DNA from 4 places in the [Enterobacter] lignolyticus SCF1 genome. Region 3 is predicted to be linked to each of the others. Evidence: predicted binding sites of a transcription regulator. Region 3 holds the regulator's gene; each other region holds the start of a gene.
What was found. The regulator PurR, encoded in region 3, represses purine synthesis genes. The targets are predictions, from matches to a motif close to CANGCAAACGTTTGCNTG.
Positions count from the first base shown of each region.

Region 1: a site for PurR is predicted at 3,520-3,537, ahead of purL (phosphoribosylformylglycinamidine synthase). Genes of this name have one in related genera too.
Region 2: a site for PurR is predicted at 3,393-3,410, ahead of glyA (serine hydroxymethyltransferase). Genes of this name have one in related genera too.
Region 4: a site for PurR is predicted at 2,170-2,187, ahead of purE (5-(carboxyamino)imidazole ribonucleotide mutase). Genes of this name have one in related genera too.

Region 1 covers NC_014618.1:1,231,736-1,239,599, forward strand. The annotation lists gene ENTCL_RS05900 (MurR/RpiR family transcriptional regulator) at 1-349, opposite strand, end outside; gene yfhb (phosphatidylglycerophosphatase C) at 596-1,258, shown strand; gene tadA (tRNA adenosine(34) deaminase TadA) at 1,278-1,808, shown strand; gene mltF (membrane-bound lytic murein transglycosylase MltF) at 1,805-3,355, opposite strand; gene purL (phosphoribosylformylglycinamidine synthase) at 3,612-7,499, shown strand.
Region 2 covers NC_014618.1:1,249,027-1,256,890, forward strand. The annotation lists gene cadC (lysine decarboxylation/transport transcriptional activator CadC) at 284-1,822, opposite strand; gene hmpA (NO-inducible flavohemoprotein) at 2,011-3,201, opposite strand; gene glyA (serine hydroxymethyltransferase) at 3,516-4,769, shown strand; gene ENTCL_RS05975 (DoxX family protein) at 4,820-5,287, opposite strand; gene ENTCL_RS05980 (DUF2569 domain-containing protein) at 5,509-6,003, shown strand; gene ENTCL_RS05985 (FGGY-family carbohydrate kinase) at 6,099-7,736, opposite strand; gene ENTCL_RS05990 (ABC transporter permease) at 7,754-7,864, opposite strand, start outside.
Region 3 covers NC_014618.1:2,295,693-2,303,556, forward strand. The annotation lists gene mdtK (MdtK family multidrug efflux MATE transporter) at 1-618, opposite strand, end outside; gene ENTCL_RS10825 (riboflavin synthase) at 853-1,497, shown strand; gene cfa (cyclopropane fatty acyl phospholipid synthase) at 1,546-2,694, opposite strand; gene punC (purine nucleoside transporter PunC) at 3,004-4,197, opposite strand; gene punR (DNA-binding transcriptional activator PunR) at 4,317-5,228, shown strand; gene purR (HTH-type transcriptional repressor PurR) at 5,245-6,270, opposite strand; gene cydH (cytochrome bd-I accessory subunit CydH) at 6,565-6,654, shown strand; gene ENTCL_RS10850 (MFS transporter) at 6,857-7,864, shown strand, end outside.
Region 4 covers NC_014618.1:3,513,223-3,521,086, forward strand. The annotation lists gene cysS (cysteine--tRNA ligase) at 1-73, opposite strand, end outside; gene ppiB (peptidylprolyl isomerase B) at 246-740, shown strand; gene lpxH (UDP-2,3-diacylglucosamine diphosphatase) at 744-1,466, shown strand; gene ENTCL_RS16415 (YdgH/BhsA/McbA-like domain containing protein) at 1,617-1,826, shown strand; gene ENTCL_RS16420 (hypothetical protein) at 1,897-2,082, shown strand; gene purE (5-(carboxyamino)imidazole ribonucleotide mutase) at 2,258-2,767, shown strand; gene purK (5-(carboxyamino)imidazole ribonucleotide synthase) at 2,764-3,834, shown strand; gene mnmH (tRNA 2-selenouridine(34) synthase MnmH) at 3,929-5,017, shown strand; gene ENTCL_RS16440 (hypothetical protein) at 5,295-5,738, opposite strand; gene ybbP (putative ABC transporter permease subunit YbbP) at 6,179-7,864, opposite strand, start outside.

The DNA of each region.
Region 1 (7,864 bases), 1.1 Mb from region 3:
TTACATCGAGCGAGGCATGCATCGCGGCGATATTGTCTTTGATAAGCTTCTCGCCGACCAGACGCAGCGGATCGTCGCCGCGGATCTGGTTGTGTACCGGCATCGAGTGCGGGTTCGGGTTACTCGCCAGCGCTTCGCTTAGCGCCAGCTTGAGCGCCGGAAACCCTTTGAATCCCATTTTTTGGGCGAACTTCACCACGCTTGACTGGCTTACGCCCGCCTCGCTTGCCAGCTGCTGCGAGCTGAGATGGCGCGCCTCATCGGGCTGCGCCAGAATAAAATCGGCCAGTTTTTTATCGCTCTGCGCAAGCCCCGGGTAGCGCTGGCGGATGCGGATTAAACAGTTCATTTGCTCTCCAGAGGACCAGGGGTCGGCCGACTGCCAGAATTTTTTATTCGATTATAGAGGATTATCGTACTTAACAATGCGGCCGCAGGGGAAAATATCGGCGAAAAGTTAAGCGATTCATTATTTTTATCAACAGGATACGCCCTCATTATGGAGAGTTAAAGACACATTGCCGAACGTTTTAACAAATGTGAGGTGCTATCTGATAGGCTATTTATCAGCAATAACGATGACACCGTCATGATAATGAAGCGGAGCGCGAGAGTGGGTAACAGGCGTCGGGTGGTTTTTTTTGATCTTGATGGCACGCTGCATCAGCAGGATCTTTTCGGCGCTTTCCTGCGCTATCTTGTCCGACGCTCGCTGCCGAATGCGCTGCTGGTGCTGCTGCTGTCGCCGGCTATTGCTATGGGGCTGCTCATCAACGGGCGCGCGGCGCGTTGGCCGATGAGCCTGCTGCTGTGGGGCGCCACCTTTGGTCACTCTGAGTCGGCGCTCAGGGCGCGGGAGGCCCGCTTTGTGGCGCGTTTTCGCGACAGCGTCACCGAGTTTCCCGCCGTACATCAGCGCCTGACGCACTACCTTAGCTGTGCGGATGCTGACGTCTGGCTCATTACCGGATCTCCGCAGTCGCTGGTGGAGCAGGTCTATTCCGACGCCGCCTGGCTGTCGCAGGTCAATCTTATCGCCAGCCAGATGTCGCGCCGTTACGGCGGCTGGGTGCTGACGCTGCGCTGTCTGGGGCACGAAAAAGTCGCGCAGCTGGAAAAAAAGCTGGGCGCCCCTTTGCAGCTGTACAGCGGCTATAGCGACAGCGATCAGGACAATCCGCTGCTCTATTTCTGCCAGCATCGCTGGCGGGTGACGCCGCAGGGAGAGCTGCGGCAGCTGGAATTATTTAGGGTATAAAGTATCGCTGCTATGTATAATGCGCCCCGCTTTTTCTGCCGGAGTGACCGCTGTGTCCGCTATTGAACTGAACCATGAATACTGGATGCGCCATGCGCTGGGGCTCGCTCAGCGGGCCTGGGATGAAGGGGAGGTCCCGGTCGGCGCGGTGCTGGTGTATCAAAACCAGGTGATTGGCGAAGGCTGGAACCGACCGATTGGCCGCCACGATCCTACCGCCCATGCGGAGATCATGGCGCTGCGCCAGGGCGGGCTGGTGCTGCAAAACTACCGGCTTATCGATACCACGCTGTACGTTACCCTTGAGCCCTGCGTCATGTGCGCGGGGGCGATGGTGCACAGCCGCATTGGGCGCGTGGTGTTCGGCGCGCGCGACGCCAAAACCGGCGCGGCAGGGTCGCTGATGGACGTGCTGCATCATCCGGGAATGAACCACCGGGTCGAGGTCACCGAAGGCGTGCTTGCGGGGGAGTGCTCCGCCATGCTGAGCGATTTCTTTCGGGCGCGCCGGGCGCAAATCAAGGCGCAAAAACGTCCCGAGCAGCCCTAACGGCGCCGGGCGTCAACCAGCATATTCGGCGCCTTCACTTCTATCTGGCCGGAGCTTTCGTCCGGCGATAGCGAAAGAAACGGCAGCATGCCAAAGTTATTGCGGTTCAGCTCGTTCGGGCTGACGGCGGGATAGTCCTGGGCGATTTCTATCGCCTTCGCCACTTTCTTCTCTTTTTCGACCAGATAGCCCACGAGGCTTATCTGGTACTTACGAATATTTTCCACATAAGCATAAGCCTCATGCCCGCGCGCATAGCCGTAGGTCAGCTTGCTGTAATACGGCTTCTGGCTCAGCAGCGGCAGGCGCTGCTTCACGTCGGCCCAGCTGTCCGGGTCGCCCTTTTGTTTCGCCGTCAGGGCGCGGGCGTCCAGCATGTGGGCATAGCCCATGTTGTAGGCCGCCAGCGCAAACCAGATGCGCTCGTCTTTGGGGATCGTATCCGGCACTTTGCCCATCATGTCCTGCAGGTAGCGCATGCCACCGCTGACGCTTTGCTCGGCGTCGGTGCGGTCGGTCAGCCCCAGGCTTTGGGCGGTGTTTTTGGTCAGCATCATCAGCCCGCGCACGCCGGTCGGGGAGGTCGCCTGCGGATCCCAGTGCGATTCCTGCCAGGAGATAGCCGCCAGCAGGTGCCAGTCTATTTCGGTAGCATACTTCTGGAACAATGGCTGCAGATCGGGCAGCACGCTGTCGATGGCGCGCAGAAAGGTACGGGTGTCGACGTAGTCGAAGTCATCGCCGTGCCCCAGGTACTTCTCCTCCACGCGGGCGAGGGTGCCGTCCTCATTAATGTTATTGAAGAAGTCGAGCATCGCCGCAGGCAGGGTGTTGTCATCGTCTTTCAGGCTGAACCAGGTGACCGGCTGCTCGTCGGTGATATCCAGCGCTACCGCCAGCTCCGGGTGGACGCGCTGAAAGAGGCTTATCGCCACGGAGTCGGCGATGGTGTACTCGAGCTTGCCTTCCAGCACCGCCTCCATTAGCTCGGCGCTGCTGCGTTTGTCATCCACGGTCCAGGCAAGCTTTGGGTATTTTTTCGCTTTCAGCGCCTGCAGGTCGTTAATGGCGACGTGTCCCGGCGCGATGACCAGCTGCTGCTGCGTAACGTCCGCCAGCGAGCGCGGCCGGAAGCTGCCTTTGCGATAGACCAGCTGCTGGGAGACGGAATAGTACGTCGGGCCTGACTGATAGCGCTTAACGCGCTCGCTGTTATAGACCAGGCCTGCGGCCAGCATATCGGCATCGCCGCGATCGAGGTCGTCAAACAGCTGGCTGATGTTCTGGCGTACGGTCACCTTCAGCTTAACGCCGAGGTAGTTGGCAAACTGCTGCGCCAGCTCATAGTCCAGGCCATAATCTTTTTCATTGATATTGGTAAAGGTCAGCGGCGTGGCGATGGTGCTGACGCGCAGCTCGCCGCTCGCCTGAATCGCGGCGATACGGTTCTCTGGTTTACTAAACCAGGGAATAGAGGGCCATAACGCCGCTGCCAATAGCAGGGTGACTATGCCGATAAACAGATAATTAATCTTTAATTTTTTCAATTAGTTAATTCTCTGTGTTCCAGGCAGGTTCAGCCAGCAATTACCATATTAAAGTACGACGTTTGGATGAGTTGAGCGGCATTTTGCTTAACATTCCGCCAATTGGCAACTGATTAGTGAGGTTAGTCACATCGATTGATAAAAGGGGCGGGTGATTTTATTTCGACGCAAACGGTTTCGTCGGCGCTCAGGATTCACTATAATGACGCCCGTTTTCCGCCATTGCGCAAACTGAAACCCAGAAGACGAGAGACTTATGATGGAAATTCTGCGTGGTTCGCCTGCACTGTCTGCATTTCGTATTACCAAACTGCTGGCACGTTTTCAGGCAGCCCACCTTCCGGTCAGCAATATTTACGCCGAGTATGTGCACTTTGCCGAGCTGAACGCTCCGCTCTCAGACGATGAGCATGCCCGTCTGGCGCGTTTGCTGCAGTATGGCCCGGTGCTGCAAAGCCACACTCCCGCCGGAAAACTGCTGCTCGTCACCCCCCGCCCTGGCACCATCTCCCCCTGGTCTTCAAAAGCTACCGATATCGCCCACAACTGCGCACTGACGCAGATAAGCCGCATTGAGCGCGGCGTGGCGTACTATATCGACGCGCCGACCCTGACGCAGGCGCAGTGGCATGAGGTTGCCGCTGCGCTCCACGATCGCATGATGGAATGCGTATTCGGCGCTCTGCAGGAGGCGGAAAAACTCTTTGCCCATCACCAGCCGACGCCGGTCTCCAGCGTCGACGTGCTGGGGCAGGGACGTCAGGCGCTGGCCGACGCCAACCTGCGCCTCGGCCTTGCGCTGGCGGATGACGAGATTGACTATCTTCTCGATGCGTTCACGACCCTTAAACGCAACCCGAACGATATCGAACTGTATATGTTCGCCCAGGCGAACTCCGAGCACTGCCGCCATAAGATTTTCAACGCCGACTGGGTGATTGACGGCGAGCAGCAGCCGAAGTCGCTGTTCAAAATGATCAAGAACACCTTCGAAACTACGCCGGAACACGTGCTGTCAGCGTACAAAGATAACGCTGCCGTCATGGAAGGATCGAGCGTCGGGCGTTTCTTCGCCGATAGCGACGCCAGCCGATACGATTTCCATCAGGAGCCGGTACATATCCTGATGAAGGTTGAAACCCACAACCACCCGACGGCGATTTCTCCGTGGCCGGGGGCGGCGACCGGCTCCGGCGGCGAAATTCGCGACGAAGGGGCTACCGGGCGCGGCGCCAAGCCGAAAGCGGGCCTGGTCGGTTTCTCGGTTTCGAACCTGCGCATTCCAGGCTTCGAGCAGCCGTGGGAAGAAGATTTCGGTAAACCGGATCGCATCGTTAACGCGCTCGACATCATGACCGATGGCCCGCTCGGTGGCGCGGCGTTTAACAACGAATTTGGCCGTCCTGCGCTGAACGGCTACTTCCGTACCTATGAAGAGAAGGTCAATAGCCACAACGGCGAAGAGCTTCGCGGCTACCACAAGCCGATTATGCTGGCCGGCGGTATTGGCAACATCCGCGCCGACCACGTGCAGAAGGGCGAGATAACGGTCGGCGCGAAGCTGATTGTGCTGGGCGGCCCGGCGATGAATATCGGCCTGGGCGGCGGCGCGGCGTCGTCGATGGCGTCCGGCCAGTCCGATGCGGATCTGGATTTCGCCTCCGTACAGCGCGACAACCCGGAGATGGAGCGCCGCTGCCAGGAAGTGATTGACCGCTGCTGGCAGATGGGCGAAGAGAACCCGATTCTGTTTATCCACGACGTTGGCGCGGGCGGTTTGTCGAACGCTATGCCGGAGCTGGTGAGCGACGGCGGCCGCGGCGGGCGCTTTGAGCTGCGCGATATTCTGAGCGACGAGCCGGGAATGAGCCCGCTGGAAATCTGGTGTAACGAGTCACAGGAACGCTATGTTCTGGCCGTCGCGCCGGAGCAGCTGCCGCTGTTCGATGCCCTGTGCCGCCGCGAACGCGCGCCGTACGCGGTGATCGGCGAGGCGACAGAAGAGAAGCACCTCAGCCTGCACGATACCCATTTTGATGACCAGCCCATCGATCTGCCGCTGGACGTCCTGCTCGGCAAAACGCCGAAGATGACCCGCGATGTGTCGACCTTAACCGCGAAAGGCGAGGCGCTGGATCGCCACGGTATCAGCATTGCCGATGCCGTGAAGCGCGTGCTGCATCTGCCGACGGTGGCGGAGAAAACCTTCCTCGTCACCATCGGCGACCGTACCGTGACCGGCATGGTGGCGCGTGACCAGATGGTCGGCCCGTGGCAGGTGCCGGTGGCGAACTGTGCGGTGACTACCGCCAGCCTCGACAGCTACTACGGTGAAGCGATGGCGATAGGCGAACGCGCGCCGGTCGCGCTGCTGGACTTTGCCGCCTCCGCGCGTCTGGCGGTCGGCGAAGCGTTGACCAACATCGCCGGTACGCAGATTGGCGATATCAAGCGCATCAAGCTGTCGGCGAACTGGATGGCCGCGGCCGGTCATCCTGGCGAGGATGCGGGCCTGTACGCCGCGGTGAAAGCCGTGGGCGAAGAGCTTTGTCCGGCGCTGGGGCTGACCATTCCGGTGGGTAAAGACTCGATGTCGATGAAAACCCGCTGGCAGGAAGGCAGCGAGCAGCGCGAGATGACCTCGCCGCTGTCGCTGGTGATTTCCGCGTTTGCCCGCGTTGAGGACGTGCGCGGCACCGTGACGCCGCAGCTCTCTACCGAGGATAACGCCCTGCTGCTGATCGACCTTGGCAAAGGTCACAACGCGCTGGGCGCAACGGCGCTTGCTCAGGTGTACCGCCAGCTTGGCGATAAGCCTGCCGACGTTCGCAGCGTTGAGCAGCTGAAAGGCTTCTACGACGCGATGCAGGCGCTGGTCGCACAGCGTAAGCTGCTGGCCTGGCATGACCGTTCCGACGGCGGCCTGCTGACTCTGCTTGCTGAGATGGCGTTTACCGGCCACTGCGGCGTTGAGGTCAACATCGCTGCGCTGGGCGACGACCATCTGGCGGCGCTGTTTAACGAAGAGCTGGGCGGGGTGATTCAGGTGCGCGCGCAGGATCGCGAGGCGGTGGAATCCCTGCTGGCCTCTCACGGCCTGGCCGACTGCGTGCACTATCTGGGTAAAGCCGTGGCCGGGGATCGCTTCACCATCACCGCCGGCGGGCATCCGGTGTTTAGCGAAAGCCGCACGACCCTGCGCGTCTGGTGGGCGGAAACTACCTGGCAGATGCAGCGCCTGCGTGACAACCCGGAGTGCGCCGACCAGGAGCACCAGGCGAAAGCGCACGATAACGACCCGGGCCTGAACGTGAAGCTGACGTTCGACCTGAATGACGACGTGGCGGCGCCTTACATCGCCAAAGGGGCGCGTCCGAAGGTGGCGATTCTGCGCGAGCAGGGTGTGAACTCGCACGTCGAGATGGCGGCCGCCTTCCACCGCGCGGGGTTTGACGCGATTGACGTTCATATGAGCGACCTGCTGGCGGGGCGTCGTGGGCTTGAGGCGTTCCAGTCGCTGGTGGCGTGCGGCGGTTTCTCCTACGGCGATGTGCTGGGCGCGGGCGAAGGGTGGGCGAAGTCCATTCTGTTCAACGATCGCGTACGCGATGAGTTTGAGGCCTTCTTCCACCGTCCGCAGACGCTGGCGCTGGGGGTCTGCAACGGTTGCCAGATGATGTCGAACCTGCGCGAGCTGATCCCTGGCAGCAGCCTGTGGCCGCGTTTCGTCCGCAACCATTCGGATCGTTTCGAAGCCCGCTTCAGCCTGGTCGAAGTCACCCAGAGCCCGTCGCTGCTGCTGCAGGGAATGGTGGGATCGCAGATGCCTGTCGCCGTATCGCACGGCGAAGGGCGCGTTGAAGTCCGCGATGCCGCGCACCTGGCGAAGCTTGAAAACGAGGGGCTGGTGGCGCTGCGCTATGTCGATAACTTCGGCAAGGTGACGCAGTCTTATCCGGCTAACCCGAACGGTTCGCCGAACGGGATCACCGCCGTGACCAACGAAAGCGGACGCGTGACCATCATGATGCCGCACCCGGAGCGCGTGTTCCGCACCGTGGCCAACTCGTGGCACCCGGAAAACTGGGGCGAAGACGGTCCGTGGATGCGTATCTTCCGCAATGCCCGTAAACAGCTGGGCTAAACCAGTTACCGGATAAAACCCTTCGCTATCGCGAAGGGTTTTTTTTTGCCCGCAGGAAAAACGTGTCGGGAAAACGCGACACAGGGGAAATTGAGTGTCGCCAAATGGCGACATTTATTTATTTGATATTATTGAATTTATTATTTCACATGAGAAGGTGTTGTCATTTGGCGACACTCTGCTAAAAATTCGCCCAGCCGCATAATCTAAAAATAAACATGAAAATCGTTATTTATCATTGCATTAAATAATTTCTTTTTATTGTGGCATAGATGCTGCATAATAATTGGCAGTGGCTCATTCACCTGATTATGTCAGCCCCTTCGGGACGCGCTACATAAAATTCGAATGACGCACAAACAGGT
Region 2 (7,864 bases), 1.0 Mb from region 3:
TTAATGATCTGGATGGGAGAAGTCCTAAAGATAAAGTGAAATAACGGCAAACATCAGACAAATGATGTCTTGAGGTTTTTCTATTAACATATAAACATGGCATGTTGACATCATAAAAAGATAAACATCTTTTATTTACAGTGATTTACGAATGTATAATGACGTTAATGATGTGTTGAATTGCAGCGCTGGCAGGTTAAAAATAAATAACATTACGGGGGTTTATGAGAAACATAAATTTAACCTCATCATGCCCGAAGGACTGGGCATGATGAGGTTTTACTTATTCTGAAGAGAGGAAGTTGTCGAGATATGGAACCACGCGAGTGACGGAGGTCTGGAAGACGCCGTTTTCAATCCAGTACAGCGTATTCTCACCTGGTCGTAAATTGAACGCCGTTATGTAAGCATCTGCAGCCAGTCGGTTCTCACCCTTCATCTCGTGGACTTTACCCAGCAGTACATAATTCAGCCACGACATTTCCAGGTCGATACCGGTATTAATGGCATCGTAGGCCCCGTTGACATTACCTTTGCCTAACAGGTCGATTGTTTTTATTTGGTAAAATACCGATGTCGCTTTAATTCCCGGCATTTCACTGACCCGGTTAACTTCCGCATACAGATCCGCCAGCTGTTTATCGTCAAGCGGCTGCTGGGAGTGGCGTAATACATCTACCAGCGCCTTTTCCGCCCAGGCATAGGTAAACTCCGGAGACTGCTTAATAATGCCGTCGAGAATGCTGCTGGCTTTACCTAATGAATCGACATCGCCATTCATCAGCAGCTGATGCGCCTCGTAGAAGTGCGACAGCGACATGCTTTGCAACGGTTGAAACTGCTTTAGCATCGCCTGCATGCGCTCCGGCCACGGCTGCGTCAACGACTCCGACAGGCTGTTCATCAGGTCGTTCTGAATTGACAGCTGGTTGTCGTTAGTAATGAAGTAGCGCTTATCGAGCATCACCGAACCATCGGCATTATCCACCAGCTGTACCGACATAAAACACTGCTGTGCGCGGTAGTGGCGCTGATTGACGAACTCAATGGTCAGCGTTTTCCCTGAGCTGCTGGGCTCATTGATGTTGTAGTTGGTTTTGTCATGCACCATAAAGGTGGAAAAGGTGTTCAGCGAGGTGGTGATAAGGCTGCCCAGCCCCACCGCGTAGGAACGCTGCGACGCCCAGTTGTTGCACGAGTTGCCGTTCATCAGGCGGATATCGATATCGCGCGGGTTCAGCAGCAGCCGGGTCTTGGTGACCGGCGGGTGCGAGCTGATGGTTGAAAGAGCGACCAGCGCCACGCAGGTGCCTAACGCCAGCAGGAACAGGCACCAAACCCAAAAGGTCGCGATGCGCTTGCGTTTTTCCGGCTTCTGGCCCGGCGCTTCCGCGGCCGGCGCGTATGCCGCTGCCGGCAGCGCGGCGCCAGGCGGCGGCGCTTCAGGTAAAGGAAGAACCGGCGTTGGCGGCGTCGACGTCAGCTCTACGCCTTCTTCGCTGCACCATATCACCGTCGCCGTCAGCTTGTAGCCGCGTTTTGGCACCGTGACAATGTATTCCGGGCTGCTGTCGTCGCCGTCTTTCAGCGACTTACGCAGTTCGGAAATGCTCTGTGTGACGACGTGGCTGGTCACCACGTTGCGCGTCCAGACGTTGTCAATAAGCTCGTCACGGCTCAGCACTTCATCCGGGTGATGGGCGAAATAGACCAGAAGATCGATTAAACGAGGTTCAAGCGTTAGCTGGCGTCCCTGACGGCTAATTTGATTTATGGACGGTGTAACCAGCCACTCGCCAATGAGTACAACAGGTTGTTGCATAAAAAAGAAGCCCAAGACAAATCGGGAAAACCGCAATCATAACACAATTCCTCCCCGCATTTTTTTGACAAGGTCCATGGCCTTTGGCGTTATCGGCGGGTTTTGCGGCGTGAAAGCGGGTAAAAATGCGGCGATAGCGCGGGCAGCCTCAGGATGATGCTGCCCGGTATATAAATGAAGAGGGGGAGTTACAGGACCTTATGCGGGCCAAAGCATTCGTAATGAATGTTCTCTGACGTTACGCCTAACGCCAGCAGTTGTCTGGCGGCGAACTGCATGAAGGCGACCGGGCCGCACAGATAAAACTGCATGCCCGGCGCGCTGAACCGCCCTTCGTACTGGCTGAGCGCCATTAGCCCTTCGCTGTCAAAGCGCGCGTGAGCGCGGTCGTCCGCCGTCGGCTGGCGATACCAGGTATGGGAGGTGAAGCGCGGTAGCGTTTCGCCGAGGGCGCTGACCTCCCCGGCAAACGCGTGGACATCGCCATTTTCCGCCGCATGGAACCAGTTGACCTCGGCGGTATGACCGGCTCTGGACAGCGTATCGAGCATCGCCAGCATCGGGGTCTGACCAACGCCCGCGGAAATCAGCGTCACCGGGGTATCAGCGTCAACGGCCATAAAGAAGTCGCCCGCCGGGGCGGCCAGCTGAACGATATCGCCAACGCGCGCGTCGTTATGCAGCCAGTTAGAAACCTGGCCGCCGTCTTCGCGTTTAACCGCGATGCGATAGCCTTTGCCGTTGGGTTTGCGGGTCAGGGAGTACTGACGGATTTCCTGATGCGTGAACCCTGCGGGCTTCAGCCAGACGCCGAGGTACTGGCCCGGCTGATAGTCGGCCACGCTGCCGCCGTCTACCGGCTCAAACTCAAAGCTGGTGATAAGGGCGCTGCGCGGGGTTTTGTCGGTGATGCGAAACGCGCGGGTGCCTTCCCAGCCGCCGGTTTTGCCCGCGTTGTCGCTGTAGATCTGCGCTTCACGGTTGATGAACACGTTCGCCAGCACGCCGTAGGCTTTGCCCCAGGCATCCAGTACCTCCTGGCCCGGGCTGAACATCTCGTCAAGCGTCGCCAGCAGGTGGCCGCCGACGATGCCGTACTGCTCGGGTTTGATCTGGAAGCTGGTGTGTTTCTGCGCGATTTTCTCTACCGCAGGCAGCAGGGCCGCCAGGTTTTCAATATTGCTGGCGTAGGCCGCGATGGCATTGAACAGCGCTTCGCGCTGGTCGCCATTACGCTGGTTGCTCATGTTGAAAATCTCTTTGAGCTCCGGGTTATGCGTAAACATGCGATCGTAGAAATGGGCGGTGAGTTTAGGACCGGTTTCGACCAGCAGGGGGATCGTGGCTTTTACGGTGGCGATGGTTTGGGCGTCAAGCATAGCAACTTCCTTCCAGTGTTATCATAATGATGTATTTTAAATGCATCTTATGAAAATACCCCTGCGTTGTAAATGGTTCTTTGTCGCTTTGCATGATGTTCGTTGCAACATGAATTATTTGCATCACAAACCTGAAAAGAAATCCGTTGAAAATGGCAAGGCGCTGATTCCTCAACCCCTTGTGCTGACTGGACGAAAACGATTGCGTAAATTCGTTTGTCAAGACCTGTTATCGCAGAACTAATCAGTTATACTGTTGGCCGTTGTCCATCAGGGCTTAAAAATTTTACTGTTAGCTGAGTCAGGAGATGCGGATGTTAAAGCGTGAAATGAACATTGCCGATTATGATGCCGAACTGTGGCAGGCTATGGAGCAGGAAAAAGTACGTCAGGAAGAGCACATTGAACTGATCGCCTCCGAGAACTACACCAGCCCGCGCGTAATGCAGGCGCAGGGTTCTCAGCTGACCAACAAATATGCTGAAGGTTACCCGGGCAAGCGCTACTACGGCGGCTGCGAATATGTGGATATCGTTGAGCAGCTGGCGATTGACCGCGCCAAAGCGCTGTTTGGCGCAGACTATGCCAACGTGCAGCCGCACTCTGGCTCTCAGGCTAACTTCGCGGTTTACACCGCGCTGCTGCAGCCGGGCGACACCGTTCTGGGTATGAACCTGGCGCAGGGCGGCCACCTGACTCACGGTTCCCCGGTTAACTTCTCCGGCAAGCTGTACAACATCATCCCTTACGGTATCGATGAGTCCGGTAAAATTGACTACGAAGACATGGCGAAGCAGGCGCAGACCCACAAACCGAAGATGATCATCGGCGGCTTCTCTGCTTACTCCGGTATCGTTGACTGGGCAAAAATGCGCGAAATCGCCGACAGCATCGGCGCATACCTGTTCGTTGACATGGCGCACGTCGCAGGCCTGATCGCCGCAGACGTTTACCCGAACCCGGTTCCGCATGCTCACGTTGTCACCACCACCACCCATAAAACCCTGGCGGGTCCGCGCGGCGGCCTGATCCTGGCGAAAGGCGGCGACGAAGAGCTGTACAAAAAACTGAACTCTGCCGTTTTCCCTAGCGCTCAGGGCGGCCCTCTGATGCACGTTATCGCGGCGAAAGCGGTCGCGCTGAAGGAAGCGATGGAGCCAGAGTTTAAAGTTTACCAGCAGCAGGTAGCGAAAAACGCCAAAGCGATGGTGGAAGTGTTCCTGAACCGCGGCTACAAAGTGGTGTCTGGCGGCACTGAAAACCACCTGTTCCTGCTGGATCTGGTTGATAAGAACCTGACCGGTAAAGAAGCTGACGCTGCCCTGGGCCGCGCCAACATCACCGTGAACAAAAACAGCGTGCCGAACGATCCGAAGAGCCCGTTCGTGACCTCCGGTATCCGTATCGGTTCTCCGGCGGTGACTCGCCGCGGCTTTAAAGAAGCGGAAGTCAAAGAGCTGGCGGGCTGGATGTGCGATGTGCTGGACAACATCAACGATGAAGCCACTATTGAGCGCATCAAAGGGAAAGTGCTGGATATCTGCGCCCGTTTCCCGGTTTACGCATAATCTGCGCTGAGTCGCGATAAAAAAGGCCGCTGATGCGGCCTTTTTTGTCTTTATCGGCGATCGAGCGATATTGCGCCGGGGCCGGTTATCGCCAGCAGAATGAACCCGCCGGCAATACTGATGTTTTTGTAGAAGTTAATCATATTCGGGATAACGTCATTCCCGCTCATGTGCCAGAACGCGTGGCCGATGAAGGCCGTGCCCAGCGTATAGAAAACAAAAATGACCGCCAGAGGACGGGTGAAGAAGCCAAGCGCAATCAGGATAGCGGCCGGCACCTCCATCACGACGGCGACGATCGCGGCGAGCATCGGCGCGGGCGCGCCAAGCGAGGTCATATACTGCACGGTCCCGCTAAAGCTGGTCATTTTCGGAATGCCAAAAATAATAAACAGCACAACGATCAAAATGCGGGCGATCAGCAGCATCAGATGGCGCGATTGTCCAAACTCGAAATAGCGGATAGCGTTCATAGCAGGCTCTTTTTGTGAGAGAGATAACATAACGTTAATACACAATCCCCCGTCTCGCCATTTCTCTTGTCAACCGCGCATCAACGGCCTGAAGGCGTTGGGATTCGCGTAAATATCATTCATAAAGGTAAATTCTCTGCAATTTATGCTGCAGGCGGCAGGAGGAGTTCCCGGCGGCGTGACATTATTTTTTTATTTCGCGGCCTCCTGCATACGTCAGCGGCGGTGTGTAAGATCGCCTCTTTTATATTGGCAAGGGAACAGATATGCAGTGTATAAATTGTCGGCAACAAGAGGCTAATAAAGAGTCCGGACTGTGCGACAGCTGTGAAACGCTCGATAAGCAAAAAATTAACGGTTTGCTGTATTTACCGGCGGCGGGATTGATTATCAATATCCTGTGTATCCCGTACGGGTTTTATGCCTTCATTGGCGCCATTATTAACTTTCTGCGGCAAACCGGGATAATTAGCTGGTATGCCATCGGCGGCGTCGCGGTGATGCTGATTGATGCGGTGATGACGCTGACCGCCAGCTGGTATTTCTTCCGGCGCAAGAAGGGCATTCGCAAAGTGCTGGTCGCATACTATCTGCTGGGCGTGGCCTATATGCTCTATTTTGTCGTGGTTCCGGCGTGGTTGTATGGCGCATATATCGACGGCAACGACATCCGCAACGCGCTGTTCCCGGTGATTGGCGCGGCCGTCTGGATCCCTTATTTCCTCTACTCCCGGCGAATCAATACGGTATTTTGCCGTTAGGCCCGCGCACTATAAAAAGGCTTCCGTTGAGAAGCCTTTTTATCACTCATCGCGCAGCGTTTAGCGGATGCTCCCAACCCGCAACCATCCACGACTCATGCATCCTCCTGCATCAGCTGCCGGTATTTCATGTGATCCTGATACATTTCGTGGAACACCTGATACTTACGGTCATAGTACCGCTTGATGCTGTTGGTCTGCGGCGTCACCGTTTTGCCGATACGGCTCATGGACGACATCGCTTCCGGGAAGGTGTCGAACACGCCCGCCGCGACGGTGCCCATCATCGCGCCGCCGAGCAGCATCGCCTCGCTCTCCTCCGGCAGAAGCATCGCGCAGCCGGTAGCGTTGGCGTGCTCCTGGACGAAGACCGGGTTTTTGGTGCCGCCGCCGCTCGCCATCACGGTATCGATGGTGTAGCCGCTCTGGTTCATGGTCTCGATAATATGGCGGGTGCCCAGCGCAATCGCCTGAATAGTCGCCAGATACTGCAGCGCCATATCTTCCGGGGTGCGCGACAGCTTCAGGCCGGTTATAGCGCCGGTCAGGGTCGGGTTCGCCCGCGGCGAACGGTTGCCGTGGAAGTAGGGGAGAATATGGATATCGCGGGTCAGGAAGGCGATATTCTCCGGCTCTCCGGCCATTTTACGCAGCAGCGCGTTCAACACTTCATAAATGGTCTGTCCCTGGCTTTTCGCCTGCGCAAGCAGGGTTTCATAGCAGGGATGCGACTGAATGATATGGTCGATAAGCGCGCCGGTGGCCGACTGCCCGCCTTCGTTAAGCCAGTAGTCCGGCAGCACCGCCGAATAGTAGGGACCCCACACGCCGCCAATAAAGCGCGCCTGCTTCGAGATGGCCATATGCCCCGTTGAGGTGCCGCCGATGAGCGCTATCCTACGGTCGAAATCCGCTACCTCGCCGGAGACGCCGCTGGCGCCCAGCGTGCCGAGGGTACCGGCATGGGCGTCAATAATCGACACGCTGACCGCGGTTCCCGGAATAAGCCCCATTTCGCTGGCGGCGCGCTGCGTGAGGCCGTGGCCGAGCGGTTCGCCCATGGTTTTCACATAGCGGCCGATTTTCTCCGCGTCGTGGTCGAGTAAATCCTCAAGCCCAATCTGGCGGAAATAGCTGGCATCCCATTTATCCTCGTGGCCCATGTAGGTCCACTTACAGACGGTGGAGCACAGCGAGCGGGTATCGTCGCCCGTGGCGCGCCAGGTGAGGAAGTCCGGCAGGTCGAAATAGTAGCCGGCGTTTGCCCAGGTGTTCGGCATATGCTGTTTCAGCCACAGCAGTTTCGGGGTCTGCATTTCCGGGGAAATGATCCCGCCGACGTAGTCCAGCACCCGGTGATGCAGGGCGTTGATGCGCTCGGCCTGGGTGATGGCGCGGTGATCCATCCACACAATGATGTTCTGTTCGCTGCGCCCGGACGGGCTGATGGTCAGCGGTTTGCCCTCTTTATCCAGCACCACCAGCGAACAGGTGGCGTCAAAACCCAGCCCTTTCACCTGAATCGGGTTGATGTCGGCCTGGTTGACCGCATCGCGTACGGCGTTGCAGACTGCCTGCCAGATGTTATCCGACGACTGCTCAACGAAATCGGCCTGCGGGCGGTAAATCTCAATCGCCCGGCTGGCCTGGCCGACCATTCTGCCGCTCAGGTCAAACACGCCTGCACGGGCGCTTCCGGTTCCTACATCCACACCAATGAAGTAACTCGCCATAATTTTTTCTCCTGAAATCAGGCTTTACGATTCTGTAATGCGATAAAGAGGATCAGCACCGCGCCCCACAGCGCCATGGTCAAATAGCTGCTGATCCCCAGCAAATTAAAGCCGCTTTCCAGCATTTG
Region 3 (7,864 bases):
GATAAACATTACCCAGTAGACCGACGCGGTGGCCACGCCGCAGCCCACGCCGCCCAGCTCCGGCATGCCGAAATGGCCGTAAATAAAGATGTAGTTCACCGGAATGTTGACCAGCAGGCCGAGAAAGCCCATCACCATCCCCGGTTTGGTTTTGGCGAGCCCTTCGCACTGGTTACGGGCGACCTGGAAGAACAGGTAGCCCGGCGCGCCCCACAGCAGCGCGCGCAGATAGCCGACGGCTTTATCCGCAAGCAGCGGGTCGATATTGTGCATCGCGCGGATGATATGTCCGGCGTTCCACAGTACGATCATAATAAGTACGGACACCGCCCCAGCCAGCCAGAACCCCTGGCGCACCTGGTGGGCGATACGGTCGCGTCGGCCTGAGCCATTCAGCTGCGCAATGACCGGCGTCAGCGCCAGCAGCAGCCCGTGGCCGAAAAGAATAGCCGGAAGCCAGATAGAGGTGCCGATAGCGACCGCCGCCATGTCGGTGGCGCTATAGCCACCGGCCATGACGGTATCGACAAACCCCATGGCGGTTTGGGCGACCTGCGCAAAGATCACCGGAATTGCCAGTGCGAGCAACTGACGCGCTTCAATGACGTACTTCTGCACGTGAACACCTACTGTATTGTTGTTATTTGAGAGACTAAAAAAGCCGCCGTTACTGGCAGCAAGAAGAAGAACAGGGGAAATTTCGAATATATTGTAGCGAGGTTTTACTATTTAACCAGTCAAAAAAATAGCAGTGGGCCCTGGCTGGCTGGCAACCCATGGTGCCACCTGTTATTGTGCGGTGTATCTGACGCGGTAATGCTATCGCGATCGCAGCCTACAGGAGTTAAGTGTATGTTTACTGGAATCGTTCAGGGCGTGGCGAAAGTCGTGTCCATTGATGAGAAACCCAATTTCCGTACTCATGTCGTGGAAATGCCGGATGACATGCTGGATGGAATCGAAACGGGCGCATCGGTGGCGCACAACGGCTGTTGTCTGACGGTGACGGAGATTAACGGCAATCGCATCAGCTTTGATCTGATGAAAGAGACGCTGCGGATAACCAACCTTGGCGAGCTGACCGAGGGCGATGTCGTGAACGTTGAGCGCGCGGCGCGGTTCAGTGATGAAATTGGCGGTCATCTGATGTCCGGTCACATCATGACCACCGCGGAGGTGGCGAAAATTCTGACGTCGGAAAACAATCGCCAGATCTGGTTTAAGGTCCAGGATCCGACGCTGATGAAGTACATCCTCTATAAGGGATTCATCGGCGTGGACGGTATCAGCCTGACCGTTGGCGAAGTGACGCCAACCCGCTTCTGCGTGCATCTGATCCCTGAGACCCTGCAGCGCACCACGCTTGGCAAGAAAAAGCTCGGTGAGAAGGTGAATATCGAGATCGATCCGCAGACCCAGGCCGTGGTCGATACCGTGGAGCGCGTGCTGGCGGCAAAAGAAGCGGCGGCGGTACCGCGCAGCAGCGCCGACGAATAGCCGCGCGGGCAGAAAAAAGAAACCCCGGAATTCCGGGGTTTTGTTTTTTTAGCGCGCGATGCGCAGGCCGCCGTCCGCTCCACGGGAAAATACCACCTGCCAGAGCTGAATATCACGGGCGCGAAACGCGCCGGCGCAGGCGTTCAGATAGTAGGTGAACATGCGTTTGAAGCGTTCGGAGTAGTTGTCGGCTATCTCCGGCCAGCTCGCGAGGAAGCGGTGGTGCCAGGCCATCAGCGTGGTGTCGTAGTCTGCGCCGAAGTTATGCCAGTCTTCCATCACAAAGTGCGGCTCGCTGGCATTGGCTATCTGCCGTACCGAAGGCAGGCAGCCGTTCGGGAAAATGTACTTGTTGATCCACGGGTCAACGTTGTTATCGGTCCTTTTAGAACCAATAGTGTGCAGCAGGAAAAGCCCGTCCGGCTTCAGATTACGGTCAACCACGTTGAAATAGGTGGCGTAATTTTTCGGACCAACGTGTTCGAACATGCCGACGGAAACCACGCGGTCGAACTGATCGTTCAGGTCGCGGTAGTCCTGTAGCAAAATATTGACGTCCAGACCTTCGCATCGCGCCTGCGCCAGCTTTTGCTGTTCCGCCGAAATGGTGACGCCGACGACGCTGACGTTGTAATTTTTCGCCATATACCAGGCCAGACCACCCCAACCGCAGCCGATATCCAGCACGCGCATGCCGGGCTTAAGCTGAAGTTTCTGACAAATCAGGTCCAGTTTAGCAACCTGTGCCTGCTCAAGGCTTTCGGCCTCTTTCCAGTAGGCACAGGAATACTGCATGAACGGGTCGAGCATGCGGCTGAACAGATCGTTACCGAGATCGTAATGTTCTTTGCCGACAATCCACGCGCGTTTTTTACTTTGCAGATTTAGCAGACGGGCGCTGGCGATACGCAGCGTGTCTTTGAAATGGCGGGGGAGCTGGTTTTCGAGTCCGGCGCGCAACACCTTATTGAAAAAGATGTCGAGCCGGTCGCACTCCCACCAGCCGTCCATGTAGCTTTCGCCTAATCCCAGCGAGCCTTCCTGCAGCACGCGCTTAAAAAAACCGGGATTAGTGACTTTGATATCAAAGGGCGCAGCCCCATTAATGCCAATCCCTGCTCGGCCCAGCAGTTCGCTGACGATACGAAACCAATCATCATTTGGCACGCTTACTTCTTCTATACACGATGTGCTCATAGCTTCTCCATCACGGGGCTTGTGATCAGAACCTTAAAACAGCGTAGACGCTTTTTCGGTTTTGTGAGAACTCTCACGGTTAAACCGTGAGACGACTATCCGACGTAGAACAGCGTAGAACAGAGGAAGGGAGATAACCCTTGCCGAATGGCCTTCCGTGGTGAAACGGGAGACATCCTTCTCCCGTTAATATCGAAAAATTATCGTATTTATGTGATACGTAACTCAGTATAGGACGCAAAAATCCGTGATTCAATAAAAAGATATTAGCAAGCTAATTACTTTTTTATTGCATAGTCGCGACAGGTATTATGCGCGAGTGGATTCTGCGCCCGCCAGCGGCTCGTCCTGCCTGGCGGTATGCTGCATCCAGTAGCCCCAGCCTGCCAGCAGTACGGTCGCCAGCATGACGCTGGTGGTGGTAAGCAGCGGGGTTGCGATCAGCGCTGATACCACCAGGCTTGCCACGAAGCATAACCCCAGCTGCAGCGTGTTCTGCAGCGCGGCGGCGCGGCCGGTCGCCTGCGGGAAGGGGCGCAGGGCCTGAGCGACGACGATAGGGTAGATAGCGCCGTTGGCAACCGCCATCAGGCAGAACGGGATAAGGATCGCCGTCAGCGAATGTCCGTTGGTCAGACCGACGGCAAAGGTCGCCGCGACGCTGACCGCGAAGGCGCCAAGCAGCCACGGCAGCAGCTGCTGTCCCTGCCATTTTTGCAGCGCGGCCCGGCAGCCGTAACCGCCGATAAGGAAAGCGATCGTCTGCGGCACATAGCTCAGGCCGATGACCGTTGGGCCATAGCCCATCGCGTTGAGGATAAACGGCGAGCCGGTAAGCCAGGCGAAGAAGCTGGCGGAGCAGGCGGCGTATATCAGCACATTACCGCGATAGTCGCGGGAGCGCAGCAGCGTCATAAAGGTGAGGCGATTTTCCGTTTTTTCCTGTTTTTTTACCGGCGGCTTCAGGCGCAGCGCGGGGATCATCAGCACCAGGGTGATGACGAACAGCGTGGCGAAAATAGCCTGCCAGTCAAAATGGTGCAGCAGCCAGCTGCCGAGCAGCGGCGCCAGCGCCGGTGACAGCCCCACCAGCGGCATAATGGTGGCGAAAATGCGGTTGGTGCGGTGCGCCGGATAGTAGTCCGTCACCATCGCCTGCCAGGTGACCGCTGCGGCGCAGACGCCGACGGCCTGAATAAAGCGCAGGGCCAGCAGGGCGGTCGCGTTGTGTACCCACAGCATACCCAGCGTCCCCAGGGCGAAAATCCCTAAGCCCGCCAGCAGAATCGGCTTACGGCCATAGCGGTCGGACAGCGGCCCCCAGAGCAGTTGTGCAAAGGCAAAGCCCGCCAGGAACAGGCTCAGGCTTGCGCTCACGGCGGCGGCCGACGTGTTCAGGTCCGCCTGGATGGCGGCAAACGCCGGGAGATACATGTCAGTGGCTAAAAAACCCAGCACGCTTAAGCCTGCCAGCCAGCATAAAAATCCTTTACCAGGTTGCATCGTCATTTCTCATTCTCGTTGCAGGTGTTCAGTTCAGTGCCGCAGAGTGTAGGGAGTGCATCCTGGCTTGTGAAACGTTAATATTTGTCGAATGGGTTCAAAAATTTTGCAGGCAGATTATGTGGTCAGAATATTCGCTTGAAGTGGTTGACGCGGTTGCTCGTAACGGCAGCTTTAGCGCTGCCGCCCAGGAGCTGCACCGGGTACCCTCGGCGGTGAGCTACACGGTGCGGCAGCTGGAGGAGTGGCTGGCGGTGCCGCTGTTTGAACGTCGTCACCGTGACGTCGAACTGACGCCCGCCGGGGCGTGGTTTTTAAAAGAAGGGCGCTCTGTTATCAAAAAAATGCAGATCACCCGCCAGCAGTGTCAGCAGATTGCCAACGGCTGGCGCGGCCAGCTGGCTATCGCCGTCGATAATATTGTTCGCCCGGAGCGCACCCGGCAGATGATTGTCGACTTCTACCGCCATTTTAACGACGTCGAGCTGCTCGTTTCCCAGGAGGTCTTTAACGGCGTCTGGGACGCGCTGTCGGATGGGCGCGTGGAGCTGGCTATCGGCGCGACAAAAGCCATCCCCGTCGGCGGACGCTATGCGTTTCGCGATATGGGCATGCTGAGCTGGGACTGCGTGGTTGCCAGCCATCATCCGCTGGCGGGCATGCCGGGGCCGCTCAGCGACGACGTGTTGCGCAACTGGCCGTCGCTGGTGCGGGAAGATACCTCGCGCTCGCTGCCCAAGCGCATTACCTGGCTGCTTGATAACCAGAAACGGGTGGTGGTGCCGGACTGGGAGTCGTCCGCTACCTGCATCTCTGCCGGGCTGTGTGTTGGGATGGTGCCGTCGCATTTCGCGCGTCCGTGGCTGGCGAGCGGCGAGTGGGTCGCGCTGGCGCTGGAGAACCCGTTCCCGGATGCGGCATGCTGCCTGACATGGCAACAAAACGACATGTCGCCGGCGCTGACCTGGCTGCTGGACTATCTGGGCGACAGCGAAACGCTGAATCGGGAGTGGCTGCGGGAGCCGGAGTAACCGGCTCCCGGCGGGATTAACGGCGATAGTCGCGGAACGGACCGTCCGCCACCGAGCGTCGCTCGATAAGGCGCGGGTGCATCTCAATGGACTGCGACTCTTCACGCTTGTTGACGATACGGTCGAGCAGCATATTAAACGCCGCTTCGCCCAGCGAGTCCTTCGGCTGGTGGATAGTGGTCAACGCCGGCGTAAAGTAGCGGGCGTTGCGCACGTTGTCGTAGCCGATGACGGAAATGTCCTGCGGTACGCGCAGCCCCATCTCGTCAGCTGCGCAAAGCGCGCCCATCGCCATAATATCGCCGCCGCAGAATACGGCGGTAGGGCGGTGAGGCTGACCGAGAATCTGCTGCATCGCGCGGTAGCCGGATTCCGGCTCGAAATCGCCCTGCACAATCCAGTTCTCCGGCACCTTGATCTGCGCTTCTTCCATGGATTTCATAAAGCCGGCAAGCCGTCCGGCGCCGGTGTTGCGCTCCATCGGCCCCGGGATCGCGCCGATTTCGCGATGGCCGCGCTCAATCAGATAGCGGCCCGCCAGATACCCGCCCTGGAAGGCGTTATCAACCACCGAGTCGGTAAAGTCTGCTTTCGCTTCGCCCCAGTCCATCACCACCATTGGAATATGGCGATACTCTTCGAGCATATCGAGCACCGGCTGTGGATATTCAGAGCACATGACCAGCAGGCCGTCGACGCGCTTTTGCGCCATCATCGACAGATAGGCGCGCTGTTTTTCCAGGTTGTTCCAGGCGTTGCCGAGGATCAGGGTATAGCCTTTCTGGAAGCAGCTTTTCTCAACAGATTCAATAATTTCAGCGAAGTAGGCCGCTTCGCTGCTGGTGGCCAGCAGACCGATAGATTTGGTGTGGTTAACCTTCAGACTGCGAGCAACGGCGCTGGGGGAGTAGTGCAGCTCTTTAATGGCCGCCCAGACCGCGTTGCGAGTCTCTTCCGCCACAAAACGGGTTTTGTTAATTACATGTGAAACAGTTGTAGTGGAAACGTTTGCGCGTTTCGCGACATCTTTAATTGTTGCCATTCGATCTCACTCCAGACCCTTTCCTGACACCTGATCATCGACACGTAATCGTTTGCCTTTACACACCTTGCCCACAACATTTTCAGGTTGCTGTACGCCGGGGAAACGACTCTGGACGACGGGAGGGGGTCAATGGCCGGTACGCTTTTAAATTAGCGTGGAATTTTGTCTGATTCTGAGACAAAGGGGAAGAGAAATATCGCTATCAGATTAAATCCAGGAAGATTTTTGTGCATAACTGTGCAAAAATGAGCAAGCTCACTTTTGGTGTGGGGATTATAAGGAGAAAAATTGATGAGTACCGACCTGAAGTTTTCGCTGGTTACGACCATTATTGTCCTGGGGCTTATTGTTGCCACCGGTCTGACGGCTGCCCTGCATTGATTAACGGTGAGGGAGAGCCATCTCCCTCATTATTCTGGCCACTCCTCCCGCTGTTTGCGCAACAAAATTCGACCCGTCATTATTAACAATTTTGCAAAAATCTTTTGTCATTTCGTTCACTTCTGTTTTTTTGTGATTGATGTCATGCTTTGGCCTTCTGAAGTCGCGCCATCAATACATGATGGCCTGGTGGAGTCATTCAATGAAAATCAATTTCCCCCTGCTGGCCCTCGCGATAGGCGCGTTTGGTATCGGCACCACTGAGTTTTCGCCGATGGGGCTGCTGCCGGTGATCGCGAAAGGCGTGGATGTTTCTATCCCTGCCGCCGGGATGCTCATCAGCGCCTACGCAATCGGCGTCATGGTCGGCGCGCCGCTGATGACGCTGCTGCTTTCCCACCGCGCGCGCCGCAATGCGCTGATCTTTCTGATGGGTATTTTTACCCTTGGCAACGTGCTCTCTTCGCTGGCGCCGGATTACACGACGCTGATGATTTCGCGCATTATCACCAGCCTTAACCACGGCGCCTTCTTCGGGCTCGGCTCGGTGGTTGCGGCAAGCGTGGTGCCGAAGCACAAACAGGCCAGCGCCGTCGCCACTATGTTTATGGGGTTGACCATCGCCAATATCGGCGGGGTTCCGGCGGCAACCTGGCTGGGCGAGGCCATCGGCTGGCGTATGTCGTTCCTTGCCACCGCCGGTCTTGGGCTGGTGTCGATGCTGAGCCTGTGGCTGTCGCTGCCGAAAGGCGCAAGCGGCGAACGCCCGGACGTGAAGCGTGAGCTTTCGGTTCTGGTGCGCCCGCAGGTGCTTTCCGCGCTGCTGACCACCGTGCTGGGCGCCGGAGCGATGTTTACGCTGTATACCTATATTGCGCCGGTGCTGCATACCATAACCTCGGCGTCATCGCTCTTCGTGACCGCGATGCTGGTGCTGATCGGCGTGGGCTTCTCGCTTGGCAACTATCTTGGCGGCAAACTGGCCGACCGCTCCGTCACCGCGACGCTGAAAGGGTTCCTGCTGCTGTTGATGGTTATCATGGTGGCGATTCCGTGGCTGGCGCGTAGCGAAATCGGCGCAGCCGTCAGCATGGTTATCTGGGGCGCGGCGACGTTTGCGGTTGTACCGCCGCTGCAGATGCGGGTGATGCGCGTTGCAAGCGAAGCCCCGGGGCTGTCTTCATCGGTGAACATCGGCGCGTTTAACCTT
Region 4 (7,864 bases), 1.2 Mb from region 3:
TGCCGACTTCCCCGGCATGAATTGGCTTAAATTCCTCTTTTTGGCGTGTCATTGTATTGAAGATTTTTAGCATCGAAGATTCCATATATCCGTGTGTGAACGAAAACCGCGTATTCTACCCGTTATTCAATCCGGAAGCAGCACACATTGCAAGGTGATCCAACCCTGCGGTTATGCTATAACAAGCCCCTATACGTAACCCGTCGTCGGGTATTCGCACCACTATAACGGAACAGGATGCAAAAATGGTTACTTTCCACACTAATCACGGTGATATTGTCATCAAAACGTTCGATGATAAAGCGCCTGAAACGGTTAAAAACTTCCTGGACTACTGCCGCGAAGGTTTTTACAACAACACCATTTTCCACCGCGTCATCAACGGATTCATGATCCAGGGCGGCGGTTTCGAACCTGGCATGCGTCAAAAAGCGACCAAAGATCCGATTAAAAACGAAGCGAACAACGGTCTGAAAAACACCCGCGGCACGCTGGCCATGGCGCGTACCCAGGCGCCGCACTCCGCAACGGCCCAGTTCTTCATCAACGTCGTCGATAACGACTTCCTGAACTTCTCCGGCGAAAGCATGCAGGGCTGGGGCTACTGCGTATTTGCCGAAGTGGTTGAAGGTCTGGACGTGGTTGACAAGATCAAAGGCGTGTCCACCGGCCGCAGCGGCATGCACCAGGACGTACCGAAAGAAGATGTTATCGTTGAAAGCGTGACCGTCAGCGAGTAATTCGTGGCGACACTCTTTATCGCAGATCTGCATCTGCAAACAGAAGAACCGGCGATTACCGCCGGTTTTCTGCGTTTTTTACGGGGCGAAGCCCGCAGCGCCGATGCGCTGTACATCCTGGGCGACCTGTTTGAAGCCTGGATTGGCGATGACGACCCGAACCTGCTGCACCAGGAGATGGCAACTGCCATCCGTGCGCTGGTCGATTCCGGCGTCCCCTGCTATTTCATTCACGGCAATCGCGACTTTCTGCTCGGCAAACGCTTCGCCCGGGCAAGCGGTATGACGCTCCTGCCGGAAGAAAAAGTGCTCGATCTCTACGGCCGCCGGGTGCTTATCATGCACGGCGACACGCTGTGCACCGACGATACCGGCTATCAGGCCTTTCGCGCTAAAGTGCACACGCCGTGGATCCAGCGGCTGTTTCTCGCGCTGCCGCTGTTTATCCGCAGCCGTATTGCCGCCAGAATGCGCGCGGGCAGCAAGGCCGCCAACAGCGCGAAATCAATGACCATCATGGACGTCAACCCGCAGGCGGTAGCGCAGGTGATGGAAAAGCACCGCGTTCAGTGGCTGATTCACGGCCACACCCACCGTCCCGATGTCCACACCCTCACCGCCAACGGCGACCCCGCCCATCGCGTGGTGCTGGGCGCCTGGCATGAGGAAGGCTCGATGGTGAAAGTCACGCCCGAAGGCGTCGAGCTGATCGCATTTCCTTTCTGAATTCCCGCCGCACCCGACGATCAACATCATTCATTTTTTTGAATGATATCCGCAAATTGTTTCGATTTTAACCAATCCGTGGTCGTTCTATCATTCATCACATCAGGGCAACACGCCCTATTCAAGACAAAACACTTAAGGAATACGACCATGAAATCCATCAAAACTTTCGTTGCAGTTGCTGCTCTTTCTACTTTCTCTTTCGGTTCTTTTGCTCAGAGCGTCAGTGCTACCGCCTCTACCCTTGACCGCGCAGAAGCCCAGATTGCCGCTCAGGCCGCTGAACAGGGTGCGTCTTACAAAATCACCAGCGCACAGTTCAACAACCGCGTTCACATGACTGCGGAACTAACGAAATAAAACGTCTGACTGCCGTGCCGCCAGTACGCAGATAAGCGACAGCGACAATACGATGAGCAAGGAAAAGAGAATGAAAAAAATCAGCATCGTGAGCACCCTGCTTCTGGCCACTGTCCTGTCCACTGGCGCGATGGCAGCAGAGAATCACGTCTCTACACCTGAAACAGGTTCGAATATCGACACCGGCGTGCAGAATCATATTGATGTCAGCCACGCATTCGACAAAGAGAGTCTGACCGCAGGCTATCTCCTGTAAAAAGCCTTACAGGCTTTCGCCAAACAGACCGTCAAAATACGGTCTGTTTTGTTATGCATTGATGACCACAACGGCTCACTTTTCAACCGCGCAACCGTTTTCCTTGCCCGTATTACATGCTATTCTCTGTGCCCTCGAAAGCAGTATGTTTCGCACCACAGGAGTTTTAAGACGCATGTCTTCCCGCAATAATCCGGCGCGTGTCGCCATCGTGATGGGGTCCAAAAGCGACTGGGCTACCATGCAGTTCGCCGCCGAAATCTTCGACATCCTGAACGTTCCCCACCATGTGGAAGTCGTCTCAGCTCACCGCACGCCGGACAAACTGTTCAGCTTCGCCGAAAGCGCAGAAGAGAACGGCTACCAGGTGATTATTGCCGGTGCGGGCGGTGCTGCGCATCTGCCGGGAATGATTGCCGCCAAAACGCTGGTGCCGGTGCTGGGCGTGCCGGTGCAAAGCGCGGCGCTGAGCGGCGTCGACAGCCTGTATTCGATTGTGCAGATGCCGCGCGGCATTCCGGTCGGCACTCTGGCCATCGGCAAAGCCGGGGCGGCTAACGCCGCGCTGCTGGCGGCGCAGATTCTGGCGACGCACGATACGAGCCTGCGCCAGCGTCTGGCCGACTGGCGCCAGGCGCAGACGGACGAGGTGCTGGATAATCCGGACCCGCGGGGTGCGGCATGAAACAGGTCTGCGTACTCGGCAACGGCCAGCTTGGCCGAATGCTGCGCCAGGCCGGTGAACCGCTCGGCATCAGCGTCTGGCCGGTGGGGCTGGAGGCCGATCCGGAGGCCGTGCCGTTTCAGCAAAGCGTCATCACCGCGGAAATCGAGCGCTGGCCCGAAACCGCGCTGACCCGTGAGCTGGCGCGCCACAGCGCCTTTGTGAACCGCGACGTTTTCCCGATCATCGCCGACCGGCTGACGCAGAAGCAGCTGTTCGATAAGCTGAATCTCGCCACCGCGCCGTGGCAACTGCTGGCGGATAAAAGCGTATGGCCAGCGGTATTCGATAAGCTGGGCGAGCTGGCTATCGTCAAACGTCGGACCGGCGGCTATGACGGCCGCGGCCAGTGGCGCCTGCGCGACGGCGAAACCGACCAGTTACCTGACGACTGCTACGGCGAATGCATTGTCGAGCAGGGCATCAACTTCAGCGGCGAAGTCTCGCTGGTCGGGGCTCGCGCGCAGGATGGCAGCACCGTGTTCTATCCGCTGACGCACAACCTCCATCAGGACGGTATTCTGCGCGTCAGCGTGGCGTTTCCGCAGGCGAATATCCAGCAGCAAACGCAGGCGGAAAGCATGCTGTCGGCCATTATGCACGAGCTGAACTACGTCGGCGTCATGGCGATGGAGTGCTTTATCACTCCGGCCGGACTGCTTATCAACGAGCTGGCACCTCGCGTGCACAACAGCGGGCACTGGACGCAGAACGGCGCCTCCATCAGCCAGTTCGAGCTGCATCTGCGCGGCGTGACCGGCCTGCCGCTGCCGAAGCCGGTGGTCAACAGCCCGTCGGTGATGGTCAACCTGATCGGCACCGATCTCAACTACGACTGGCTGAAGCTGCCGCTGGTGCACCTGCACTGGTACGACAAAGAGGTGCGCCCTGGCCGCAAGGTAGGGCATCTGAACCTCAGCGATTGCGATGCCGGCCACCTCAGCGCCACGCTGGAAGCGCTCATCCCGCTACTGCCGCCGGAATACGCCAGCGGCATTGCCTGGGCGCAAAGCAAGCTCGGCGCCTGATACGCTATCTTTGACCTTTCTTGCCGGGGGACTTCCCCGGCATGCCCTCCGGCGCGTAAAATTCCGTCCATGCATGTTGAAGAAGGATTTCCTGATGAAAGATGGGATGGATCACCGCGCGCTGCTTGCCGCCGGTACGCCCATAATTGACGTTCGCGCTCCGGTCGAATTTGCCCAGGGGGCGATGCCCTGCGCGATCAACCTCCCGCTGATGAACGACGATGAGCGCGCCGCGGTCGGCACCTGCTATAAGCGCAGCGGCGCCGAGGCGGCGCTGGCGCTCGGCCACCAGCTGGTGAGCGGAGAAACGCGACAGCAGCGTATTGCCGCCTGGCAAGCGGCAATCGCGCAACGCCCCGACGCCTGGCTGTGCTGCGCGCGCGGCGGACAGCGTTCACACATAACCCAGCGCTGGCTGCTGGAGGCGGGAGTCGACGTGCCGCTGGTGCCCGGCGGCTATAAATCCCTGCGCCAGGCGGCAATAAGCGCCACCGACGAGCTGGTCAGGCTGCCGATGGTGCTTGTCGGCGGCTGTACCGGCAACGGCAAAACGCAGCTGGTGCGCGCGCACCCGCTCGGCGTCGACCTCGAAGGGCTGGCGCATCACCGCGGCTCCTCGTTTGGCCGCACGCTGCAGCCGCAGCCGGCGCAGGCAAGCTTTGAAAACCACCTCGCCGTCGCCCTGCTGCAAAAAGCGCAGCAGAAGGAGCCGATACGCTGGGTGCTGGAAGATGAAGGCCATATGATAGGCGCCAACCACCTGCCGGAAAGCCTGCGCGATCGCATGGCGCAGGCGCCGATTGCGGTCGTGGAAGACGCGTTCGAGGCTCGTCTCGCGCGCCTGCAGGAAGAGTACTTCACGCGGATGCATCACGATTTCATCCAGGCCTTTGGCGAAGAGCAGGGCTGGCAGGAGTACAGCGAGTATCTGCATCACGGGCTGTTCGCCATCCGCCGCCGCCTGGGGCTACAGCGTTTTGCCCAGCTGACGGACCTGCTGGATACCGCCCTGCTGGCGCAGCAGCGCACCGGGGCGACGGACGTGCATTTCTGCTGGCTGGATCCGCTGTTGGTCGAATACTACGATCCGATGTACCGCTATCAGCTTGGGAAAAAGGCGGAAAAAATTGTGTTTCGGGGTGACTGGAATGGCGTGAGCGATTGGCTTAGCCATTCAATATAGTGATGCTTAGCTGAAAAATCATTACAGGTTAAAAGGTAATGCCGGGAATAAACCCGGTATTACAAACCGTTGACAAACATCATTGAAATCAAGAGCGGTATGATTTCTCCCTCTCCCTTTTAGGGAGAGGGTCGGGGTGAGGGTGTTAACGCGCGGATCTCCAGAAAAAATCCCCTCACCCTAGCCCTCTCCCACAAAGAGAGGGGATTAACCGTACTCTGTTTTTCACTTTGTCAGCAGCCTGTAATGCCGGGAGTAAGCCCGGCATTATATACCGTCAATGATCAATGACACCAAATCGAGGCTCTTTAAGCTCATAAGTCATATAACCAATAAGATCATGCAGTAACCCTGATAAAACCTCTCGTTCCTCAGAATTACAAGTATTGCGCATTAAAATGGAGGTTAACGCCTGGCAATACTCACATTGAAGATCGGAATCAGCAAAGATCCACTTTTCAGTCCGGTGAAATTCATCGTTGATTGTTAACTCCATAATCCGATGGCGACTCATATCTTCCTCAAGTGACAAATTCAACTTAGACAGATAGGAAGACAGACAGCGCAATACCGGCGTGATGCTTTCAGATTCATGGGCATCAATAATGATTTGAGACAGAAGTTCGCACCGTTCAGCAAGGTCAATAAAATCGAGGTTTCCAGCTGTGATTTCACTGTAGCTTGCTGAGTTATAAACTTGACTACTATTTTCTTTGTTCATATAGCATTCTCGTTACGGATTGCCGGAATGCCTCCATAAACGCCACATTCTGGAGGCGGACTGAACAAGGTTGGCGTACCGACCCGTAACGAATATCGGCGCTTCAAAAGAAGCCCTCGTCCAGCCCACCATCGTTGCATTATACGCACAATGCAAAAAATAGTGCCAAAACAGAGGTGGTATGAAAAACAGCTTCATACGTTATTACGGGTTCAGGACGCCAATCCTGGAGCCTGCTTTTCAGGTTCGAAGCGATAATACACCTGTATGCCCATCCAACAATTTCATTTATATGAATCTGGAAAGCTGCTCGCAAATGTGAAGTGCGCAACGAAAACAGCGGCAAAAGGCCGCTGTACCCGAACCTCTGCCGGGTGGCGCTACGCTTACCCGGCCTACAAAACTACAAAACCCTGGCGCCATCAGGCAAAGCGTGCGCCTTACACGCTAAACTGCCGGAACAGCGCCTTGCCTTTCAGCAGGCGCAGCCCAAGCCAGCCGCCGCACAGCGACAGCAGCACGCCGCCGAACAGCGGCAGCGTCACCCACAGCCGCCAGTCCGGCTCCCAGGGGAAGTCGAAGACCTTCGTTTGCAGCAGCGCCAGCGCCGTTTCCGCGCCGATGGCCGCCACCAGTCCCGACACCAGCCCCAGCAGCGCAAATTCAGCCCACAGCGTAGCGCGCAGCAGCGATTTACCGGCGCCGAGCGTGCGCCAGACCACCAGCTCCTGATGGCGCTGGCGCATCCCCACCTGCACCTGGGCCAGCAGCAGCAAAAGACCGCAGGCGGTCACCAGCACCACCATCACTTCCAGCGCCCGGCTCACCTGCCCCAGCACCTGTCCTACCTGCTTCAGGATGGCGCCGATATCCAGCAGGCTGACGGTCGGAAACTCGCGGTTAAGCTGGGTCAGCAGCGCCGCATCGCGATCCCAGCGGAAGCTGGTCAACCAGCTCTGCGGCTGGCCGTCCAGCGCGCCAGGCGGGAAAATAAAGTAAAAATTCGGCCGCAGGCTCTCCCAGTCCACCTTGCGCACACTGGTGACAGTCGCGCTGAAGTCCTGGGTATCGCCGGTAAAGGTCATCCGGTCGCCGAGGTTGATACGCAGGCGTTTTGCCAGCCCCTCTTCAATGGACACCTCCCCCGCTTTTGGCGGCCACTGCCCGGCCACCACCGTATTATGCTCAGGACGCGCGCTTTGCCACGTCAGGTTCAGCTCGCGGTTCAGCGCCTCTTCCGGGTTGCCCTCCGTCGGCTGGTGATTGATGGCCGTCAAACGCGCGCGCACGACGGGATAAAAAGCGGAGGGGATCACCTGATGCTCCGCCAGAAACACCTTCATCGGGCTAACCTGCTCGGGGGCGATATTGATCAGGAAGTAGTTCGGGCTGTCCGGCGGCAGTTGCTGCTGCCAGCGTTCGAGCAGGTCGCCGCGCAGCACCAGCAGGAGCGCCAGCAGCATAAACGAAAGCGAGAAGGCCGCCAGCTGGCTGAGGGTCGACCACGGCTGGCGCAGCAGACGGTTCACCGCCAGACGCAGCGGCAGCGCCTTCAGCGTCAGGCGCTTGAGCACATTGAGCAACAGCCAACCGACGACGCCGCACAACAGCGCCAGCACCACCGCCCCGGCCAGTACGGACCACAACAGCACGCTACCGCCCATCAGCCACGCCAGCAACAATACGACCACCACGCACGCCAGCGGAATGTAGATCTGCAGCGGCCAGACCTTCGCCACCACGTCGCGGCGCAGGACGCGCAGCGGCTGCGTCGCCAGCAATAGGCGCCAGGGGCGCAGCCCCACCAGCAGCGAAATCACCACCATCGCGCCCGTCGCCCACAGCCACGGCCAGAGGCTGGCCGGAGGAAGCGCCGCCGGCAGCACCGGTTTTAACAGCGCCATCAGAATATGTTCAAACAGCAGCCCCATCGCCCCGCCGGTCGCCAGCGACATCGCCAGCAGCAGAACCCACTGCCCGAGGATCAGCTTACGCAGCTGCGCGCGCCCCGCCCCCAGCGTTTTGAGGATCGCCACCAGGTCGTAGCGACTGCGGCAGTAGTGCCCCATCGCCACCGCAACGGCCGCCACCGCCAGCAACAGGGTCAGCAACGCCGAGAGCAGCAG